3 regions of the Streptomyces sp. CMB-StM0423 genome follow, and region 2 is predicted to be linked to each of the others. Evidence: riboswitches for the same ligand, from Rfam matches in the RefSeq annotation. Region 2 holds a riboswitch; each other region holds the start of a gene.
The links. A riboswitch is a leader RNA that binds a small molecule or an ion and turns the genes downstream of it on or off. The one in region 2 is predicted to bind cyclic di-AMP.
Positions count from the first base shown of each region.

Region 1: linked by a shared signal. The riboswitch ahead of CXR04_RS14865 (M23 family metallopeptidase) and the one ahead of CXR04_RS22900 (LysM peptidoglycan-binding domain-containing protein) in region 2 are both predicted to bind cyclic di-AMP.
Region 3: linked by a shared signal. The riboswitch ahead of CXR04_RS08870 (transglycosylase SLT domain-containing protein) and the one ahead of CXR04_RS22900 (LysM peptidoglycan-binding domain-containing protein) in region 2 are both predicted to bind cyclic di-AMP.

Region 1 is NZ_CP025407.1:3,457,711-3,464,844, reverse strand. Features, by position in the region: gene CXR04_RS14875 (cytochrome P450 family protein) at 1-757, shown strand, start outside; gene CXR04_RS14870 (PP2C family protein-serine/threonine phosphatase) at 1,469-2,704, shown strand; cyclic di-AMP (ydaO/yuaA leader) riboswitch at 2,961-3,103, shown strand; gene CXR04_RS14865 (M23 family metallopeptidase) at 3,115-4,236, shown strand; gene CXR04_RS14860 (VOC family protein) at 4,441-4,806, opposite strand; gene CXR04_RS14855 (endonuclease domain-containing protein) at 4,858-5,889, opposite strand; gene CXR04_RS14850 (DUF397 domain-containing protein) at 6,068-6,292, opposite strand; gene CXR04_RS14845 (PIN-like domain-containing protein) at 6,301-7,134, opposite strand, start outside.
Region 2 is NZ_CP025407.1:5,240,506-5,247,639, forward strand. Features, by position in the region: gene CXR04_RS22890 (cytochrome P450 family protein) at 1-794, shown strand, start outside; gene CXR04_RS22895 (LysM peptidoglycan-binding domain-containing protein) at 893-1,951, shown strand; cyclic di-AMP (ydaO/yuaA leader) riboswitch at 2,160-2,324, shown strand; gene CXR04_RS22900 (LysM peptidoglycan-binding domain-containing protein) at 2,401-3,072, shown strand; gene eno (phosphopyruvate hydratase) at 3,472-4,755, shown strand; gene CXR04_RS22910 (FtsB family cell division protein) at 4,867-5,334, shown strand; gene CXR04_RS22915 (DUF501 domain-containing protein) at 5,448-5,984, shown strand; gene CXR04_RS22920 (Ppx/GppA phosphatase family protein) at 5,981-6,907, shown strand; gene CXR04_RS22925 (ASCH domain-containing protein) at 6,899-7,134, opposite strand, start outside.
Region 3 is NZ_CP025407.1:2,126,591-2,133,724, forward strand. Features, by position in the region: gene gcvT (glycine cleavage system aminomethyltransferase GcvT) at 1-956, shown strand, start outside; gene gcvH (glycine cleavage system protein GcvH) at 1,059-1,433, shown strand; gene glyA (serine hydroxymethyltransferase) at 1,489-2,757, shown strand; gene CXR04_RS08865 (L-serine ammonia-lyase) at 2,883-4,265, shown strand; cyclic di-AMP (ydaO/yuaA leader) riboswitch at 4,774-4,935, shown strand; gene CXR04_RS08870 (transglycosylase SLT domain-containing protein) at 4,937-5,689, shown strand; gene CXR04_RS08875 (alkaline phosphatase family protein) at 5,837-7,123, shown strand.

The sequences.
Region 1 (7,134 bases), 1.8 Mb from region 2:
GTGCGCGCTCATGGGCGTCGCGGAATCGGAGATACCGCGGCAGATGCGCCTGTGGAAAGCTTTCTTCTCCATGCTCACGCCGCAGGAGGAACGGCTCGCGGTGATGGCGGAACTCGACCGCGTGTTCACGGACATGGTGCGGCAGAAGACCGCCGAGCCCGCCGACGACCTCACGAGCGCGCTGATCCTCGCCGACGAGGGCGGCGAGCCGCTGACCGAGGAAGAGGTCGTCGGCAACCTGAAGTCCATGATCGCGGCCGGGCACGAGACCACGATCACGCTCCTGCTCACCACCGTGCGCGGACTGCTGACCCACCCCGAGCAGCTCGGCATGGTCCGCGAGGGCAAGGTGACGTGGGAGACGGCGATCGAGGAGGCGCTGCGCTACGACCCGCCGGTGACCCACCTGCTGATGCGGTTCGCGACGGAGGACATCGAGATCGCGGGCACGGTGATCGAGAAGGGGGAGGGCGTCGTCATCTCGTACCGCGCGATCGGGCGGGACGCCGGGCACCACGGGGCGGACGTGGACGCCTTCGACGTGACGCGGGCGACGCCGATCCGGCACATGACCTTCGGACACGGGCCGCACATCTGCCCCGGCGCGGCGCTGTCGCGGCTGGAGGCGGCGGTGGCGCTGCCGGCGCTCTTCGCCCGGTTCCCGGACCTGCGGGCGGCGGCACCGCTGGGGGAGCTGCGCAACTTGCCGGTGCTGACGCAGAACGACCTGGAGTCCTTCCCGGTACGCCTCACCTGACGCCTGACGCCTGACGCCTGACGCCTGACGCCTGACGCCTGACGCCTGACGCCTGACGCCTGACGCCTGACGCCCGGCGCCTGACGGCGGCTGACGGTTGACGTGCTGGCGCATGGCGGCCGGCGCCTGACCGCTGGCGCCTGGCGGGGCCCGGCGCCTGACGCCTGGCGTGCCGGCGGCGGCTGGCGCCCGGCGCCTGGCGATGCCTGACGGCTGACGCTTGACGGATAACGGCTGACAGATGGCGTCATTTGTCCGGGGGCGTGCGGGGCGCCGGGAGAGCCGGGGGGCGCGCGGGCGCCGCGCGCGCCGGAGCCGGGTGGCCCTATACCCGTTCGGCTGTACCCTCTGCGTGCGGTCCGCCGGTCCGCGACTCTTCTGCCCGTCCCACTCTGGCCCGCAATGACGCCTGAAACGCCTCCTGTAACCCGCCTGGGCCCCGCCCGGTCGCCGTCCCGCCCGGGACGCGGAACCCTGAGGGACGACGGTATGGGCCCGCTTGTCGGCCGCACGGGGAGGACAGCGCAGGAAGGGCAGCGCAGGAGAGGGCAGGTGCAGCCGGTGCGGGAGGACGGCGCGCAGGGCGCGGGGCACGACGAGGGCGATCCGCACGACCAGGAGCGCGCCTCGCACGAAGGCCGCGGCTCGCACGACGGCCGCACCTCGCACGAGGGCCGCGCCCCGCACGACGCAGAGCGTGGCTCGCGCGACGTGGAGCGTGGCTCGTACGGCGAGGGGCGCGGTCCGTACGAGAACGGGCGGGCCTACCGCGTCGGCGCCGACGCGCTGGACCTGGCGGCCCGGTCCCGTCGCCCCGACCCCACCGGCGGTGAGCGGCGGGTCCGCTGGGCGCTGCGGTGGCTGCCGGCGGCGCTGATCGTCGTGGGGGCGGTGTTCTTCTGGTTCACGCCGGAAGGGCTGAGGTCCTCGCCGATATTCGAGACCACCCCGCTGGTCGCCGCCGCGCTGCTCACCCTGCGCGGCACGGTCGCCGTCGCCGTCGCAGCCCTGGCCGTGGACGTCACGCTCGAAATCCTCAACGGCACCGCCACGAGGCCCAACGCGCTCACCCAGATGGTGTCGCAGGTGGTGCTCGGCGCCCTGGCGATCGGCATCAACCTCCTCATCCAGCGCAACTACCGCCGGCTGACCTCTGCCCGCCACGTCGCCGTCGCCGCGCAGCGCGCCGTGCTGCCGAACCCGCCGGACGGCTTCGGCACGCTGCGGGTCGCCGCCCGCTACCAGGCCGCGGACGCCGACGCCCGTATCGGCGGCGACCTCTACGCCGTGCAGGAGGGCCCGTACGGCGTGCGCTGCATCGTCGGCGACGTACGCGGCAAGGGGCTGGAGGCGGTGGAGTCCGTGGCGGTCGTCATCGGCGCCTTCCGGGAGGCGGCCGAGGAGGAGGCGGGGCTCGCGGGGATCGCGCGGCGGCTGGAACGCGCGCTGCAGCGCCAGGAGACGGGGCGCAGCGGCCTCGACCGGGTGGAGGGGTTCACGACCGCGGTGCTGGCGGAGGTCGACCGCGGGGGCGGCGCGCTGCGGCTGCTCAACCGCGGGCATCCGGCGCCCGTGCTGCTGGGGTCGGACGGCGCGGCACGCACGCTGCACCCGCACGAGCACGCGCTGCCGCTGGGCATGGGCGACCTGGGTACGTGGCCGGACGAGCTGATGGAGGTGGCGTTCCCGCCGGGCGCGGCGCTCGTCCTGTTCACGGACGGCGTGACCGAGGCGCGGAACAAGGCGGGCGTCTTCTACGACCCGCTGACCCGGCTGGACGGCCGGCTGTTCGACGGCCCGCACGAACTGCTGGACACCCTCCTGGACGACGTGACCCGTTATACGGGCGGAAGGGTCGCCGACGACATGGCGCTGTTCGCCCTCGCCCGCTTGCGTACGCCGTTCGGAGAGCCGCCGGACCCGGCCTCGCCTGTACACGCTCCGTAGCGGAACAGCGCCCCTCCGCATAACAACTGATGCACGATCAGCTAACGACCGGACTTCACTGCGCGTAATCAGGCCGTCAACTTGTCCGTTTCCGCTGGTGCATGCCCGGATCGTCCGCGGTAAAGCACAACTGAATAACGGGAACGACTTGGAATCGAACGCCGTCGTCCGCTAGCGTGCGGTAACGCAGCGCGGTCGTCACTGCCGTCGCAAGAGGCGGCACCGTGCGCCGTCGCCGAATCCCGCACGCGTCACAACTGCAGCAACGGCAACACCTAGGGAACCGGGGAACCACCACCTTGGGGTGAATCGGGCCAACCTCCGCGAGGAGGAGGCCCGTAGGAGACCTTCCTGCTCCGAACCCGTCAGCTAACCCGGTAGGCGAGAAGGAAGGAAAGGAGTACGCCTGCGTGGCGTCCTACAGGTCTGAGCCTGGCTACGGCCATGGCTATGACGATTACGGCTACGACGGTTATGCGTCCGGCGGCCACGCCCCCGAGGGGTATGCGCCCACCGGTTACGCCGCCGAAGAGCCGGTCGACGAAGTCCTCCCCGAGGACGGCCTTCCCTCCCGCGGCCGTCGGCGCCTTCCCCGGCAGCGCGGCGGCAGCATGGCGCGCAGCGGCGCCGTACTCGGCGTCGGCGTCTTCGCCGCCGTCGGCGCGGGCAGCATGGCCACCGCGCAGGAGAAGCCCCCGGTCGCGATATCCATGCCCGACCAGGTCGACACCGTTGCGAACCGGATAAGCGCCCAACTCCCGGATGCGGAGAGCCTGCCGGGCGTCGGCGACCTGATACCGAGCAAGGAGGAGCCCGCTTCCGACACGGTCGTCACCACGGCTCCGCTCACGCAGGTCAGCTACGCCAGCGACACCGACTCCGCGAACCAGCCCGCCGACTCCGGCGAGGCCCTGCGGGCGCGCATCCTGGAGCAGGCCGAGCAGCAGCAGGCGGAGGCCGACGCCTCTGCCCGCGCGGCCGCCGAGGCCGAGGCCGCCCAGCAGGCGGCCGAGGAGGCCGCCGAGGCGAAGGCGCAGGAAGAGGAGCGCCAGCGCCGCCTGGAGGAGGAGCGCCGCCGCAAGGCGGAGGAGGAGGCCCGCCGCAAGGCGGAGGAGGAGCGCCTCGCCAAGCTCGCCGCCAGCTACGTCGCCCCGGTCGCGAATTACACGCTCACCTCGACGTTCGGCGAGTCCGGTGACATGTGGGCCGCGGGCCACACGGGCCAGGACTTCGCCGCCTCCACCGGCACCCCGGTCAAGGCGGTGCACGGCGGCACGATCACCGAGGCCGGCTGGGCCGGCTCGTACGGCTACCGCATCGTCCTCACGCTCGAGGACGGCACCGAGGTCTGGTACTGCCATCTGTCCTCCATCATCCAGTCCTCGGGCGAGGTCACGACCGGCGACGTCATCGGGCGCGTAGGCGCCACGGGCAACGTCACCGGCCCGCACCTGCACCTTGAGGTACGACCCGGCGGCGGGGACGCAGTGGACCCCCTCGCCTGGCTGCGCAACAACGGCGCCCCGGTCTGACCCACCCGGCGGGCCCGGTGCCCCGGCCCCGGCGGCCGGGACCGGCACCCGCCGCACGGACCGCAAGCCCCCATAAACCCCTCTCCCACGTCTCCGGCGTGCCCGAACGCAACTTCCCCCGTGGCGTCCGAGCGCGCACCGAGACCGCCGGCGGCCCTGGTGGCCGACCCCCCGACACCAGGGCCGTCGGCCTTTTCCCGGGAGCTACTCCCCGGGCCCGCAGAGGCAGAACGGATGCCCGGCGGGATCGGCGAACACCGGACAACTGCCACCGGCTTCGGAGAGCCGCGTGGCCCCGAGCCGCAGCGCCAGCTCGCCCGCGGCGGTGGAGTCGTCGACGCCGAAGCAGATGTGCATCTGCTGGGGGTAGGTGCGATCGAGGTCGGGCCAGAGCGGCGGCCGGTAGCCGTCGACTTCCTCGAATGCCAGCCGTGGAAAGCTGTCTTCGTCCTTGGCGATCACCATCCAGTCGTCGCGGATGACCCGCATGCCGAGCAACTGCGTGTAGAAGTCGGCGAGCTGACGTGCGTCGGCGCAGTCGAGCACGATGTTCCTGACATAGGCGTCCATGGCGGCCACCCTGCCACGCACCGCGGACACCGCCGGGAAGCCGGCGGCGACTCAGGCAGCGGCGGTGGCGGAGGCGCCGGCAGCCGCGCTGACGACGGCACCGGCACTTGCTGCCGCACCGGCAACCGCATGAGCAGCCGCGGTGGCAGCCGCGGCAGCACCGACGGCGGCGCCACGGGACTCCCCGGCGGCGGCGGCTCCACGGGACCCTCCGGCGGCTGCAGTGCCACGGGACTCCCCGGCGGCGATTTCGCCCAGGGCGGCGCGGATGGTGTGGAGCATCCGCTGGGGCCGCTCGAAGACGTCGGCCGCGGTGAACCGCAGCATGCGCCGGACCTCGGGACAGCGCCCCAGGTCGTTGAAGCGCTCGACGTCGGCGAGATGAGCGGCCCGGCTGCCGTGGAAGCCGTAGCCCTCGATCTCGACGACGAGCCCCGCCGCCGGGAAGAAGAAGTCCACCCGTATCCGCCGGCCGTTGGGCGCGGTGAACGGCACTTGGCTGAGGGGCCGCAGCCCGGCGTCGTACATCCGCAGCCGCGCGATGGTCTCCGCGGGCGACCCGGAGCGCGGATCGACGAGCGCCAGCCGCTGCCGCGCCTGGACCACACCCCGCCGCTGCCCGATCCCGGCAAGGGCTTCGGAGACCGTATGCAGATCGGCCACCTGCTCCCGCCACCGCCGCGGCCATTCTCCGCCGGGCCCCAACGGCCGCCGGGTCAACGCCGACTCCACGGCCACCAGCGCGGCATCCCGCTCCGCCGTACGCAGCAGGTCGACGAGGGTCCGCGCGGCGTCGGTCACTCGCAGCCCGGCGACGGTGACGATCTCCTCGTCACCCACCGCGGTCCGATGCAGCACGCATCCCTCGGGCGCCCGCCCCCGCCCCCGCACGTGCGTGAACTCGGGCCGCACGGCGAGCACTTCGACCCCGAGCAGATGAGCCGCCGCACTGTGACTGACGACCAGTTCCGGCCGCCCGGCCTGCGCCACCCGCAACCGCAGCCGCAGATCACCAACCCGCCCCGGCTCCACCCACACCCCGGCCCGTACCTTCCGCCACCCCTCCTTCCGCAACCGCCGCACCAACACCCCGGACGACCACCCGGCCGCCAAAGCCTCGGCACAGACCAACACGCCACCGTTCCTAGCCGCCAACTCACCCAGCGACCCAAGTTCCCCCGTCATGCCCCCACCCTCTCGCGAATCCCCACCCCCCGCTTCCCCCTGTGGATAACTCTCGGACCAGGGACCTTCGGGCAGGTCAGAAGCGCTCGGCGAACTCCCCGGCCCGAACGCCCGCAACGAAGGCCCGCCACCCCGCGGCAGAGAACGCGAGGGCAGGTCCATCGGGATCCTTGCTATCCCGCACAGGAACAAGACCGGAGGCGGCAAGGGTCGGCGCCCACTCGACACAGCCGCCGCCATCACCGTTGCTACAGCTGGACTTGACCCAGCGGATCGTGCCCAGTGGGAGCGCCTCCTTCACGAAGGGTGTCAGCTTCGGGAGCGCCTATTGCTCTCTGCTTGTTGCGCCGCCAGTCGGCGCAAGACAGCGCGGTCAGCCTGCGGGATGGAGTCCAACAGGTCCATGAACCATGGTGCGATCCACGACGAGTTCCGGTGGAGCCACTCACCTGGCGGGAGGGCAGTACCGGGTACCCAGTTCTGGGAAGGCGGCTCGCTGCTTCGTGTGGCCGTAGCAATAGCTACAGACGGCTCCGTTTCTCCTACAGACCGCCGCCCGAGCTGAGCCGTCACCCCGATCAGCCACCACTGGAACAACCGACGGGACGGCGACGCTGAATCGAGAGCCGCACGCACGGTCGAGGAGACGAGTCCCACCGAATTGAACGCATCAAGCGCCAGTCCGTCCGGCGGTTCCAGGTGAGCTGCTGTCTCCTCCGTTACCAGCGGTGTGTCCGGGACCTTCTCCTCAAATGACTCTGACACCCGCTCGATCTCCGCGTACGTATCCGCAGCGAGCTCGGCGTCCAGGAACTCTCTGACGCCGCCGAAGAAGTGCGGTGGCGTCTCGACCCTCAAGTCCGCCTGTGCCCTCCGTCTCAGCTCGTCGACAAGACTCGGCCACGGACGGGAGCTGCTTGGGCCGGAGCCCTGCTCGTACCAGTCCTCCTTCGTGTCGTTCGATACAAACAGCACGCGGCGGCTGCCGACCGGGAGCTTCGTGGCATGCTCGACCAGTTCTTCCCAGAGGAGGAAGTCGCCAGCGGACTTGAGCGGCGTGTCCTTGCCAGAGTCAGAGAATCCGGGAGGGATCTTGTTCGGGAACCGGAAGGCGGTGGCCTCCTCTAGACGTCCGCGCACGAC
Region 2 (7,134 bases):
CGATCTACGCCATCTGCGACCTCCTCGGCGTCCCCGCGGAGGACCAGGACGACTTCCGCGACTGGGCCGCCGTGATGATCCACCACGGCAAGGGCCCGCGCGGCGGCGTCGCGCGCGCGGTGAAGAAGATGCGCGCCTACCTCGCCGAGCTGATCCACCGCAAGCGCGCGGCGCTCGGCGGCGGCGACGCCGCGGACGACGACCTGATCTCCGGCCTCATCCGCGCCTCCGACGAGGGCGAGAAGCTGACGGAGAACGAGGCCGCCGCCATGGCGTTCATCCTGCTGTTCGCCGGCTTCGAGACCACCGTCAACCTGATCGGCAACGGCACGTACGCCCTCCTCACCCACCCCGCCGAGCGCGCCCGGCTGGCCGCGGATCCCGCGCTGCTGCCCTCCGCGGTGGAGGAACTGCTGCGCTACGACGGCCCGGTGGAGCTGGCGACGTGGCGGTTCGCCACCGAGCCGCTGCAGATCGGCGGGCAGCGCGTCGCCGTGGGCGACCCGGTGCTCGTCGTGCTGGCCGCCGCCGACCGCGACCCCGCGCGCTTCGCGGAACCCGACACCCTGGACCTGTCCCGGCGTGACAATCAGCACGTGGGCTACGGCCACGGCATCCACTACTGCCTCGGCGCACCCCTCGCCAGGCTGGAGGCGCAGACCGCCCTGGGTACCTTGCTGCGCCGCCTTCCCGACCTGCGGCTGGCGGGCGAGACGTCCGAATTGCGGTGGCGCGGCGGGCTCATCATGCGGGGCCTGCGGACGCTGCCGGTGCACTTCGGCCCTTCTCTGTGATCTGCGCGTGACTATCAGGCGATCAACTTGTGATCGGAGGTAGTTCGGTATTAAGTTCGGCCACTGGCTCGAACACACAGGGAACGAAAGGCACTCGCATGCGCTCGGGTAACGGACGCCACCGACGTCCCCGCCAGGCCCCCGCGTTCGTCGTCGCGGCCGGTGCGACCGGGGCGGGTCTCGCCCTGCCGCTGCTGGGGGCGAGCGGCGCGAGCGCCGCCGACGCCGGCACGTGGGACCGGGTCGCCGAGTGCGAGAGCGGCGGGCTGTGGAGCGCCGACGAGGGCAACGGGTACTACGGCGGCCTGCAGTTGACGATGGACATGTGGCAGGAGTACGGCGGCGAGGAGTTCGCCTCGCAGCCCGACTTCGCCAGCCGTGCGCAGCAGATCACGGTCGCCGAGCGCATCCTCGCCGGCATGGGCGCCGACAAGGCGTGGCCGGAGTGCGCCCAGGACGCCGGGCTGCACGGCGACGACGAGGTGCCGGAGGTCGACCCCGGCGCCGAGCTGCCGCTGCTGCCCACGGCGCCGCCCACCCTCGCCCCGAGCCCGGGCGAGGACTCCCAGGGCCAGGACGAGGACCGGCGTACGGACCGCGAGGACAAGCGCGACCGCAAGGACAGCGGCGACGAGGACCGGAAGGCCGGCGAGGGCGCTGGCAAGCACCGCGGCAGCCAGGACCCGGGCGAGCACGACGGCGGCCCCGGCGAGGGGACCGGCCGGGACGACGACACCACCTCCGCCGACGGCTCCGGCCGGCACCGCGCCCCGAACGCCTCCGCGACCCCCACCCCGTCCGAGGCCCCGGCCTCGCCCGGCGCCCCCGAGGCCCCGCGCGAGGCCGTCGAGACCCCCGGCGCCTCCCAGTCGCCCGACGAGGCCGAGCTGCCCGAGCCGGGCCGCGAGTGGATCGCTGAGATCCCCGGCGACGCGGACGAGCGCGGCGGGGACCGCAAGGGCGACGCCTCGGGACGCGATGCCGCGGCGGGCGACGGCAGTTATACCGTCCGACCGGGTGACACCCTCTCGGAAATTGCCAGAGAGCATTCCCTGTCGGGCGGATGGTCCGAGTTGTACGACGGGAACAAGAACTCCCTCGGTAAGGACCCCGACACCATCAAGCCTGGTCAGGAACTCGAATTGAGCGGGAACTGAACAGCCGGCGGGTGAAGTCGGCGCGTATTAGTCATATTTGACGTAATCGGCTGACCGGGCTACCTGACGGACGTAAAACCGGGCGTGGCATTTTCCGAGGTCTTTGAATCGCACACGCCTATGTGCTTACCGTCACATTGCTCGCCAACGCGAGCCCCGGTGATCGCCTCACGCCGAATCCTGTCGGCGTTCACCCGGGCCACCTGTGCATGAAGCACCGCTGACAGGAGCGGGGGACCCACGGTAAGCGCCGCTCCGGTCCAACGAGAAGGCGGACCGGGCGGCTTGGGGTCAAGCCGCACGTATGACGTACGGCCGGGCACTCACAGCCCGCACCCGACAGCTCACCTCGCAGGCGTCGGTGAGAAAAGAGCATCATGCTTCTTCCTGCCGGAACGGGTAAGCACCGCCGCCCCGCCGCACAGGCACGCCTTGGTGCACACTCCCGCATGGCCGTCCTCGTGGGCGCCACCGGAACAGCGATCGGGCTGCCGGTGCTCGGCGCCCAGCACGCGTTCGCGGCGCCCATCGATACGTGGGAACGGGTAGCCGCCTGCGAGTCCGGAGGAAATTGGGCGACGAATACCGGGAACGGCTATTTCGGCGGCGTCCAGTTCTCCCAGTCGAGCTGGGAAGCCGCCGGCGGCCGGAGCTTCGCCTCGCGCGCCGACCTGGCGTCGAAGCAGCAGCAGATCGCCGTCGCGGAGCGGCTGCTGTCCATGCAGGGCCCGGGCGCGTGGCCCAACTGCGGCCCACGCGCGGGCCTGGCCGCGGGGAGTCCGGCCGCCGGGCAGATCGTCCCCCCGGCGCCGCAGGAGGCCCCGCAGCAACAGCAGCAGCAACCGGAGACCCTGCCGCAGCCGGCCCCGCAGACGCAGGAGCAGGCGCCGCAGGAGGCCCCGCAGGGCACCGAGGCCCGCGGCGCCGCCGAGCAGACGCAGCCGGAGTCCCGCACGGTCTTCCGCGGCTTCTACTACGAGGTCCGCGAGGGCGACACCCTCGACGACATCGCCCGGCGGCACGGCGCGGAGAGCTGGCAGCAGTTGTACGAGGACAACAAGCCGGTCGTCGGCGCGAACCCGGACCTGATCCGGCCGGGCCAGAAGCTGAAGGTGAACTAGCCCCGTGCGCGGGCGGGCCGAACCGGACCACGAACGGGCCGGCCCGCCCGCGCCGTGTGCACCGCTGCCTGCCGCTCCTGCCGCCGCCCGCTCCCTGGGCCCGCCGGCCGCCCGGCACGCCGCCGCGGTACGGCGCGGCCGTCCCGGCCCGTCCGGTGCGCGGGCCGGGACGACCACGCCGTACGCCACCCGCTCCCGCGGCTCCCGTCCCCGCAGCCTCCGTCCCCGCCGCCCCCGCCCCCGCGGCTCCCGTCCCGCGCCGCGTCCCGCGGTCCGTCCCCGCTCCCGGGCCCGAACCGTCTCGTACCGCGGAATGCGGCCGGGTGCGCGCCGGGGCCGTCACCCGGGGCGGCTAGGCTCAGGGCGGAACCCGTAGCGAATCCCTCCGAAGGAGACACCGTGCCGTCCATCGACGTCGTCGTAGCCCGAGAGATTCTCGACTCCCGCGGCAACCCCACGGTCGAGGTCGAGGTCGGCCTCGACGACGGCAGCACCGGCCGTGCTGCCGTTCCGTCCGGCGCCTCCACCGGCGCCTTCGAGGCCCTGGAGCTGCGCGACGGGGACAAGGCCCGCTACGGCGGGAAGGGCGTCGAGAAGGCCGTGCTCGCCGTCATCGAGCAGATCGGCCCCGAGCTCGTCGGCTACGACGCCACCGAGCAGCGCCTCATCGACCAGGCGATGTTCGACCTCGACGCCACCCCCGACAAGTCCTCCCTCGGCGCCAACGCCATCCTCGGCGTCTCGCTCGCCGTCGCGCACGCCGCCTCCGAGGCGTCCGACCTGCCGCTCTTCCGCTACCTCGGCGGCCCCAACGCGCACGTGCTGCCCGTGCCGATGATGAACATCCTCAACGGCGGCAGCCACGCGGACTCCAACGTGGACATCCAGGAGTTCATGATCGCGCCGATCGGCGCCGAGTCGTTCTCCGAGGCGGTCCGCTGCGGCGCGGAGATCTACCACCAGCTCAAGGCCGTCCTCAAGGAGCGCGGCCTGTCCACCGGCCTCGGCGACGAGGGCGGCTTCGCGCCGAACCTCGACTCCAACCGGGACGCGCTGGACCTCATCATCGAGGCGATCCAGAAGGCCGGCTACACCGCGGGCCAGGACGTCGCCCTCGCGCTCGACGTCGCCGCCTCCGAGTTCTACAAGGACGGCGTGTACGTCTTCGAGGGCAAGGGCCGCTCCGCCGCCGAGATGACGGAGTACTACGAGCAGCTCGTCGCGGACTACCCGCTGGTGTCCATCGAGGACCCGCTGTTCGAGGACGACTGGGCCGGCTGGCACGTGCTGACCGAGCGCCTCGGCGACAAGGTGCAGATCGTCGGTGACGACCTCTTCGTCACCAACCCCGAGCGGCTGCAGCGCGGCATCGACGAGGGCTCGGCCAACGCGCTGCTGGTGAAGGTGAACCAGATCGGCTCGCTCACCGAGACCCTGGACGCCGTCGAGCTGGCCCAGCGCAACGGCTTCAAGTGCATGATGTCCCACCGCTCCGGCGAGACCGAGGACGTCACCATCGCCGACCTGGCCGTCGCCACGAACTGCGGCCAGATCAAGACCGGCGCCCCCGCCCGCTCCGAGCGGGTCGCCAAGTACAACCAGCTCCTGCGCATCGAGGAGATCCTCGACGACGCCGCCGAGTACGCGGGCCGCAGCGCCTTCCCCCGCTACAAGAACGGCTGAACGGACCGACCCCGTACGACATCGGCGTCGGACGCCCCCGGCCCCGGCCGCACCGCGTAGGGTGCGACCGGGGCCGACCACCGCTTGCCGCCCGGGGAGGACGCGACGCACATGGCCAGGGAGCGCTTCTCCACCACCACCCGGCTCAAGCTGCTCGGCGAGCAGGCCGTCAGCCGGGTCTCGGAGCGCGTCTACCGCGCGCGCCCGCCGCGGCGCAGCCGGCTGACGGGGCGGGCCGCGGTGCTCGCGCTCGTCGTCTGCTCGCTGGTGGTGGCGCTCGCGTACCCGCTGCGCCAGTACATCGCCCAGCGCGCCGAGGTCGCCGAGCTGGAGCGGGAGAAGGCCCAGGCCGAGCAGCGGGTGGAGGAGCTGCGGGACGAGAAGTCCCGCTGGAACGACCCGGAGTACGTGCGCCGGCAGGCCCGCGAGCACCTGCACTACGTCCTGCCCGGCGAGACCGGCTACCTGATGCGCGACGGCACCGGCTCCGCCGGCTCCGGTGCGGAGGGGGAGGCGGTGGACAGGCCGTGGTACGAGAACCTGTGGGACGGCCTGGACGCCGCGGACGGCCGGCGCTGAGGCGCGTCACGTACGCGAACGCCGCCCGCCGCGGCACGCCGGCCCGACGCGGGACACCTGCCGCCCGCCGCCGCCCGGCGCCTGACGCCGACCGCCCGGCTGAACGAGGAGAGATGGACAAGCCCCCGCCGCCCACCGAGCACACCCCCGCCACCGCGGCCGACGCCGCCGCCGTGGCCGCGCAGTTGGGCCGCGCCCCGCGCGGCCTGCGCGCCGTGGCGCACCGCTGCCCGTGCGGCAACCCGGATGTCGTGGAGACGTCCCCGCGGCTGCCCGACGGCACGCCGTTCCCGACGCTGTACTACCTGACGTGCCCGCGCGCGAACTCCGCGATCGGCACGCTGGAGGCGGACGGCGTGATGAAGGAGATGACGGCCCGGCTCGCGGCGGACCCGGAGCTGGCGGCGGCGTACCGCGCGGCGCACGAGGACTACCTCGCCCGCCGCGACGCGATCGCCGAGCTGGCAGGATTCCCGAGCGCGGGCGGGATGCCGGACCGGGTGAAGTGCCTGCATGTGCTGGTCGCGCACGCGCTGGCGGCGGGGCCCGGGGTGAACCCGCTGGGGGACGAGGCGCTGGCGATGCTGCCGGAGTGGTGGGCCAAGGGCCCGTGCGTGACGCCCGAGGAATCCGGGGAGGATGAGGCATGACCCGAGTGGCTGCCGTGGACTGCGGTACGAATTCGATCCGCCTGCTGGTCGCGGACGTCGACACGCGGTCCGGCGAAGTGAAGGACCTGGACCGCCGGATGGAGATCGTCCGGCTGGGCCAGGGCGTGGACCGTACGGGCCGGCTGGCGCCCGAGGCGCTGGAGCGGACCTTCGCGGCCTGCCGCCGGTACGCGGAGATCATCGAGCGGCTGGGCGCGGTCCGTACCCGGTTCGTCGCCACCTCCGCCTCCCGGGACGCGGAGAACCGCGCGGACTTCGCCCGCGGCGTGGAGGAGATCCTCGGCGTCCGCCCGGAGGTCATCACCGGCGACGAGGAGGCCGCGCTGGCCTTCACGGGCGCGACGAAGGAGCTGTCGGGACGGGTGCCGGGGCCGTACCTGGTGGTCGACATCGGCGGCGGCTCGACGGAGTTCGTCTCCGGCACGGACGAGGTGGCGGCGGCCCGCTCGGTCGACATCGGCTGCGTCCGCCTCACCGAGCGCCACCACTTCGCCGACCCTCCGGCGCCGGCGCAGATCGAGGCGGCGAAGGCCGACATCGCCGCGGCCCTGGACACGGCGGAAGCCGCGGTCCCGCTCCGCGACACCGCCACCCTGGTCGGCCTCGCCGGCTCGGTCACCACGGTCGCGGGCATCGCCATGGACCTCCCCGCCTACGACACGATGGCCCTGCACCACGCCCGCGTCCCGGTGGCCCGCATCCGCGACATCACGAACTCCCTGCTCAAGGCCACCCACGAGGAACGAGCCGCCATCCCGGTCATGCACCCGGGCCGCGTCGACGTGATCGCCGCGGGGGCACTGGTCCTGCTGTCGGTCATGGAGCGCACGGGCGCCCCCGAGGTGATCGTCAGCGAACACGACATCCTGGACGGGATCGCGTACCGGTCCGCCTCAGCCTGATCGAGGCCGCTGACCTGCCGAAACGCGGGTGATACCGACGGCGAGGGCACCGAGCGCTTCCTTTTCGGGGCCGTAGATGCTCCGAATGTTCGCGAGCTGCTGCTCGCGCGAGGCTGTCGGATTGACGTTGTCCGGGCCCTCGCTGTCGAGCAGGGCCTCGAAGTTCGGGTACTCGTTGACCCGGGTGACCCTTACGTCGACAGTTTCCTCGGTGCCTTTGATCCGGA
Region 3 (7,134 bases), 3.1 Mb from region 2:
AGATCGCCGTCACCGGCCCGCAGGCCGCGGACCTGCTGGACTACGCCCTGGTGGGCCGGCTGTCCGCGGTGCGCCCGGGCCGTGCCCGGTACACGATGATCTGCCGCGAGGACGGCGGCATCCTCGACGACCTGATCGTCTACCGGCTCGCCGACGAGGAGTACATGATCGTCGCGAACGCCGCCAACGCCCAGGTCGTCCTGGACGCCCTCGCCGGGCGGGCCGCCGGCTTCCCGGGCGCCGGGGTGCGCGACGACCGGGAGGCGTACGCCCTGATCGCCGTGCAGGGTCCGAAGTCGCCGGCCATCCTCGGCCGGGTCACCGACGCGGATCTGGCCGGCCTGAAGTACTACGCGGGTCTGCCCGGCACCGTCGCCGGCGCGGACGCGCTCATCGCCCGTACCGGCTACACCGGCGAGGACGGCTTCGAGCTGTTCGTACGCCCCGCGGACGCGGCGGCCGTCTGGGCGGCGCTGACCGCGGCGGGCGCGGACGACGGCCTGGTGCCGTGCGGGCTCTCCTGCCGCGACACCCTGCGCCTCGAGGCCGGCATGCCGCTGTACGGGCACGAGCTGACCACCGCGCTCACGCCCTTCGACGCCGGCCTCGGCCGGGTCGTCAAGCTCGACAAGCCCGGCGACTTCGTCGGGCGCGAGGCGCTCGAACAGGCCGCCGAGCGCGCCGCGGCCGAGCCGCCGCGGGTGCTGGTCGGCCTGGTCGCCGCGGGCCGGCGGGTGCCGCGCGCGGGGTACGGGGTGGTGGCCGGCGGCCGGCGCATCGGCGAGGTCACCTCCGGCGCCCCCTCCCCCACCCTGGGCAAGCCGATCGCCATGGCGTACGTGGACGCCGCGCACGCCGGTCCCGGCCCCTCGGCGGCCACCGGCGTGGGCGTCGACATCCGCGGCAGCCACGAGCCGTACGAGGTCGTCGCCCTGCCGTTCTACAAGCGCTCCTGACCGGCTGCGCACGTACGCCTGCCTCTTCCTTTCCGCGGCCCCTCGACCGCGCCACCAGCGCCCCTTTACGCCACTCACGTCCCGATCCTGGAGAATCGCCTTATGAACAACCCTGAGCACCTGCGCTACAGCAAGGAACACGAGTGGGTCGCGACCGACGACGGCGTCGCCACCGTCGGCATCACCGCCCACGCCGCGAACGCGCTGGGCGACGTCGTCTTCGTCCAGTTGCCGGACGTGGGCGCCGCGGTCACCGCGGGCGAGCCCTGCGGCGAGCTGGAGTCGACGAAGTCCGTCTCCGACCTCTACGCGCCGGTGACCGGGGAGGTCACCGAGACCAACCAGGACGTCGTGGACGACCCGGCGCTGGTGAACTCCGGGCCGTATCAGGACGGCTGGCTGTTCCGGGTGCGCGTCTCGGCCGAGGCCGCCGACCTGATGTCCGCCGCCGAGTACACCGCGTTCACCGCGGGCTGAGCTCCGCCGCCGCAGCCCCGCCCGCCCGCGTCCCTCTCTTTCCCCGGAAGGTCCCATGTCCCTTCTGAACGGCTCGCTCCACGAGGTCGACCCCGAGGTCGCCGCCGCCGTGGACGCCGAACTCAAGCGCCAGCAGTCCACCCTCGAAATGATCGCCTCGGAGAACTTCGCCCCGGTCGCCGTGCTGGAGGCGCAGGGCTCGGTCCTCACCAACAAGTACGCCGAGGGCTACCCCGGCCGCCGCTACTACGGGGGCTGCGAGTACGTCGACGTCGCCGAGGAGCTGGCCCGCGAGCGGGTCAAGGCGCTCTTCGGCGCCGAGGCGGCGAACGTCCAGCCGCACTCGGGCGCGTCGGCGAACGCGGCGGCGATGTTCGCGGTGCTCAAGCCCGGCGACACGATCCTGGGCCTGGACCTGGCCCACGGCGGGCACCTGACCCACGGCATGAAGATCAACTTCTCCGGCAAGCTGTACGACGTCGCCGCCTACCACGTCGACGCCGAGACCGGCCAGGTCGACATGGCCGAGGTCGAGCGGCTGGCCAAGGAGCGGCGGCCGAAGCTGATCATCGCGGGCTGGTCGGCGTACCCCCGGCAGCTCGACTTCGCCGGCTTCCGCCGGATCGCCGACGAGGTCGACGCGCTGCTGATGGTCGACATGGCGCACTTCGCCGGTCTCGTCGCCGCGGGCCTGCACCCCAACCCGGTGCCGTACGCGGACATCGTCACCACCACGACGCACAAGACCCTCGGCGGCCCGCGCGGCGGGGTCATCCTCTCCCGCCAGGCCCTCGCCAAGAAGATCAACTCGGCGGTCTTCCCCGGCCAGCAGGGCGGCCCGCTGGAGCACGTGATCGCGGCCAAGGCGGTGTCGTTCAAGATCGCCGCGTCGGAGGAGTTCCGGGAGCGGCAGCAGCGCACGCTGGACGGCGCCCGGATCCTGGCCGAGCGGCTGCTGCGGGACGACGCCCGCGCGGCCGGCGTCTCGGTGCTCTCCGGCGGTACGGACGTCCACCTGGTCCTGGTCGACCTGCGCGAATCCGAGCTGGACGGCCAGCAGGCCGAGGACCGGCTCCACGAGACCGGCATCACCGTCAACCGCAACGCGGTCCCGAACGACCCCCGCCCGCCCATGGTCACCTCCGGCCTGCGCATCGGCTCGCCCGCGCTGGCCACCCGCGGCTTCACCGCCGCGGACTTCGAGGAGGTCGCCGACGTCATCGCCGAAGCCCTCAAGCCGGGCTTCGACGAGGCAAAGACGGCCGCACTCGCCGCCCGGGTCACCGCCCTGGCGCAGAAGCACCCGCTGTACCCCGGCCTGTAGCCCGTACGGCCCGGCCGCCCGCCGCTCCGACGCGGCGGGCGGCCGGGCCCCGGGGCCGTACGCGCGACCCGTCACCACCCGCACCACGCACGCGCACGCCCCACGCAAGGACAAGGGAGTCCCGAGTGGCCATCTCCGTCTTCGACCTCTTCTCGATCGGCATCGGCCCGTCGAGCTCGCACACGGTCGGCCCGATGCGGGCTGCCCGGATGTTCGCGCGCCGGCTGAAGAACGAGGGCCTGCTGGCCCACACCGCCGCCGTACGCGCCGAACTCTTCGGCTCCCTGGGCGCCACCGGCCACGGCCACGGCACCCCCAAGGCCGTGCTCCTCGGCCTGGAGGGCCACTCGCCGCGCACCGTCGACATCGAGTGGGCCGAGGGCGAGGTGGAGCGGATCCGCGGCACCGGGCGGCTGCACCTGCTGGGCGCCGAGATAGGGCGCGACCACGAGATCCCCTTCGACGCCGCCGCCGATCTCGTCCTGCACCGGCGCCGCTCGCTGCCGTACCACGCGAACGGCATGACGCTGACCGCGTACGACGCGGACGGCGGGACGCTGCTGGAGAAGACGTACTACTCGGTGGGCGGCGGCTTCGTCGTCGACGAGGAGGCGGTCGGCGAGGACCGGATCAAGCTCGACGACACCGTGCTGAAGCACCCGTTCCGTACCGCGGACGAGATGCTGCGCCGCACCCGCGAGACGGGTCTGTCGCTCTCCTCGCTGATGCTGGAGAACGAGCGCGCCTGGCGCACGGAGGCGGAGATCCGCGCCGGGCTGCTGGAGATCTGGCGGGTCATGCGCGAGTGCGTCGCCCGCGGCACCAGCCGCGAGGGCATCCTCCCGGGCGGCCTGAAGGTCCGCCGCCGCGCCGCCGGCGAGGCCCGCCAGCTCCGCGCGGCGGGCGACCCGGCGGCACACGCGATGGAGTGGGTCACCCTCTACGCGATGGCGGTCAACGAGGAGAACGCCGCGGGCGGCCGCGTCGTCACCGCCCCCACCAACGGCGCGGCGGGCATCATCCCCGCGGTCCTCCACTACGCGGTGGACTTCGTCCCCGGCGCGGACGACGACACCGCGGTCCGCTTCCTCCTCGCGGCGGGCGCGATCGGCATGCTCTTCAAGGAGAACGCCTCCATCTCCGGCGCGGAGGTCGGCTGCCAGGGCGAGGTGGGCTCCGCCTGCTCCATGGCCGCCGGCGGCCTCGCCGAGATCCTCGGCGGCACCCCGGAACAGGTCGAGAACGCCGCGGAGATCGGCATCGAGCACAACCTGGGGCTGACCTGCGACCCGATCGGCGGCCTGGTCCAGATCCCGTGCATCGAGCGCAACGGCATGGCGGCGGTCAAGGCCATCACGGCGGCCCGCATGGCACTGCGCGGCGACGGCCAGCACTTCGTCTCCCTCGACAAGGCCATCAAGACGATGAAGGAGACGGGCGCGGACATGAAGGTCAAGTACAAGGAAACGGCCCGCGGCGGCCTCGCGGTCAACGTGGTGGAGTGCTGAGGCAGTTGGCGAGGGGCTTGCACGCCCCACGCGCCAACTGCTCAGCCCCCGCCTGCAATTCGGCGGCGGCTCCGAAGACGTTAATTCCTTTGGCCAGTTGACGCCCCGCCGTCCCCACAGGCGAGCGGATTCCCCCGCTACGGATTCGTGAATTCCCGCCGCACAAACGCGGCGCCGGGCCGTCAAGAACAAACGGACTTGTCGGATATTCCCTGACGGGCGATACGTACCATTTGAAGGATTCGCCCCCGATCGCCCCGCGCTTCTGACCGATCGGACCTCATGTGTCCGGTGACGCGAATCACGTTCGGCCGCGGGCGGCGGCGGCGGAAATTCACAGTTTCCTTATTCCGAAAGCGAGTTGCGGCCCGCTCCCCATTCCGCGGCGGCACTCATCCGGTCCAGGAGCCGGCCCCGTATCGACCGGACGAGTTCCTCAGCTTGTCCGGACCGGAAAGACATGCTTAAGTCTCCGCCAGCCGGGTGGACGCCGAATCCTGCCGCCATCCGGAAACCGTTCCCTATTCACACACGGCAGGAGCGGGGGACCCATAGGTAAGTCGCCGGTCCGGATTCCGGAACGGCTTGGGGTGAAGTCGCACCTTGGTGCGGCCGGGCATCTCCAGCCCGAACCCGACAGCTCACCTCGCAGGCGCTGAGGAGAAACACCCATGCCCGCAAAAGGTAAGCATCGCCGTCCCAAGCTGCGCCTGATCGGCCGCGGCATCACTTTCGCCGGCGTCAGCGGCGTCGCGATCGCCGCTCCGCTGATCGGCGCGTCCTCGGCCTCCGCGGCCGGCTCCGTCCCCGCGTCCGCCCCCCAGACCGGCATACGCGCCGAGGCCCCCGCCGCGGCGACCGCCGGCGCGGCGGCGGCCACGTACGCCGTGGTCGCCGGGGATTCCCTGGCGAAGATCGCCGACAGGGAATCCGTACGCGGCGGCTGGAAGAAGCTGTACGAGGACAACCGCGAGGCCGTCGGCGCCAACCCGCACTTCATCCTCCCCGGCCTTGAACTCGCGCTCGGCGGCAAGGCCGACAAGAGCGACTCGAAGGAATCCGAGTCTGGCCTGAAGACCGCCAGCGCGTCCGTCACGAGCTACCCGGACAACCTCGACGGCTGGATCCGGGAGTCGCTCGACGTCATGGCCGAGCACGGCATCCCCGGGACCTACGACGGTATTCACCGCAACATCATGCGGGAGTCCGCGGGCGACCCGCAGGCCATCAACAACTGGGATATCAACGCCGTGAACGGCACGCCCTCCAAGGGCCTGCTCCAGGTCATCGCTCCCACCTTCGAGGCGTACCACGTCCCGGGCACGTCGACCGACAGCTACGACCCGGTCGCCAACATCACCGCCGCGTGCAACTACGCGGCCGACCGGTACGGGTCGATCGACAACGTCTACGGGCCGTACTGACAGACCGGAGAGCGCCGGTGCCCCCACCGGCGCTCTCCGCTCCGGCGGTGGCGCCCGTAGTGCGTCCGGAACGCCGGGACGCGGGAATTCGCGGCCCGTTCACCCCGTGCTCGCCGGCCGGGAGCGTTCCGCTCCTACGGTCGCGCCATGTCCGCCACCTCTCTGTCCCGACGCGGTGTCCTCGCCGGCGCCGTGGCCGGCGCGCTCGCCTCGCCCCTCGCCGCCGTGCCCGCACACGCCGCCCGCAGGCGCGGCCTGCTGATCTTCCTCGCCCTCGACGGCTTCGACGTCGACTACCTCGACGGCCGCGCGCCGATGCCCCACCTGATGTCGCTGGTGCGCGCCGGCTCGGTGACCACCGGCACCGGCGTGATGGCCAGCATCACCAACCAGTCGTGGACCGCGGTCTCCTGCGGCGCCCACCCGGACCGCACCCGCAACGCCGCCTACTACTACGACGAGGCGGCCGGCGTCGCCCGCGGCCAGAGCCGCGACAGCGCGGTCGAGGGGCTCGCCCAGGCGTGGCGACCGCAGGGCATCCGGATCGGGTCCGCGCAGTGGTTCATCCTCCAGGACAAGGGCACGGCCTACGGCGATCCCGACGGCCTCTACACCCAGCCGGGCGGCCGCATCGGCGCGCGCGTCGACGACGCGATCGCGATGCTCACCGGGCAGCCCGTCGACAGCGGCGGCACGACGGTGACCCTCGCCCGGCGACCGGACTTCCTGGCGGTCTACTCCAGCGACCTCGACGGCGACGGGCACTCGTTCGGACCCGGCGACCCCCGGATGCTCGACACCCTGCGCGAGACCGATGCCGGGATCGGGCGGCTGATCCGGACGGTCAAGGAGCTGGATCTCTACGGCCGGACGACCTGGGTGGTCACCGGCGACCACGGCATGACGGGCTGGAACACGCCGATGGCGGCCCAGGCGGTCGCCGCCCTCACCGCCGCGGGCTTCACGCCCGAGGTGATCGGGTCCGGCGGCCGGCCGGCGCCGGGAACCGATGCCGTCCTGGTCTCCGGCGGCAGCATCGCGTCCGTGCACCTCCTGGGCGCGGCGGCCACCGACGCCGCCGCGGTCGGCCGTGCCCGCGCGGCGCTCGCGGACACCGAAGGCGTCGCGGCGGTGCTGACCAAGGCGGAGCAGGCCGCGCTGCGGATGGCGCCGCAGTACGGCCAGTTGGTGCTCGAACTGGCGGCGCCGTACGCGCTGTCCTTCACCCCGCCGGCCGAGGGCTTCGACGGGCGCCACGGCAGCCGCGCGGAGACGAAGGTCCCGCTCGTCCTGGCCGGCCACCGGATCCGGCGCGGACGGCCGCCGCGGCACCCGCGCCACGTCGACCTGGCCGCGACCATGTCGGCGCTCCTCGGGGTCGACCCGCCCGCGCAGTCCGAGGGCCGGGTGCTGCGGGAGTCGCTGCTGCCCTGACCCGGATCCAC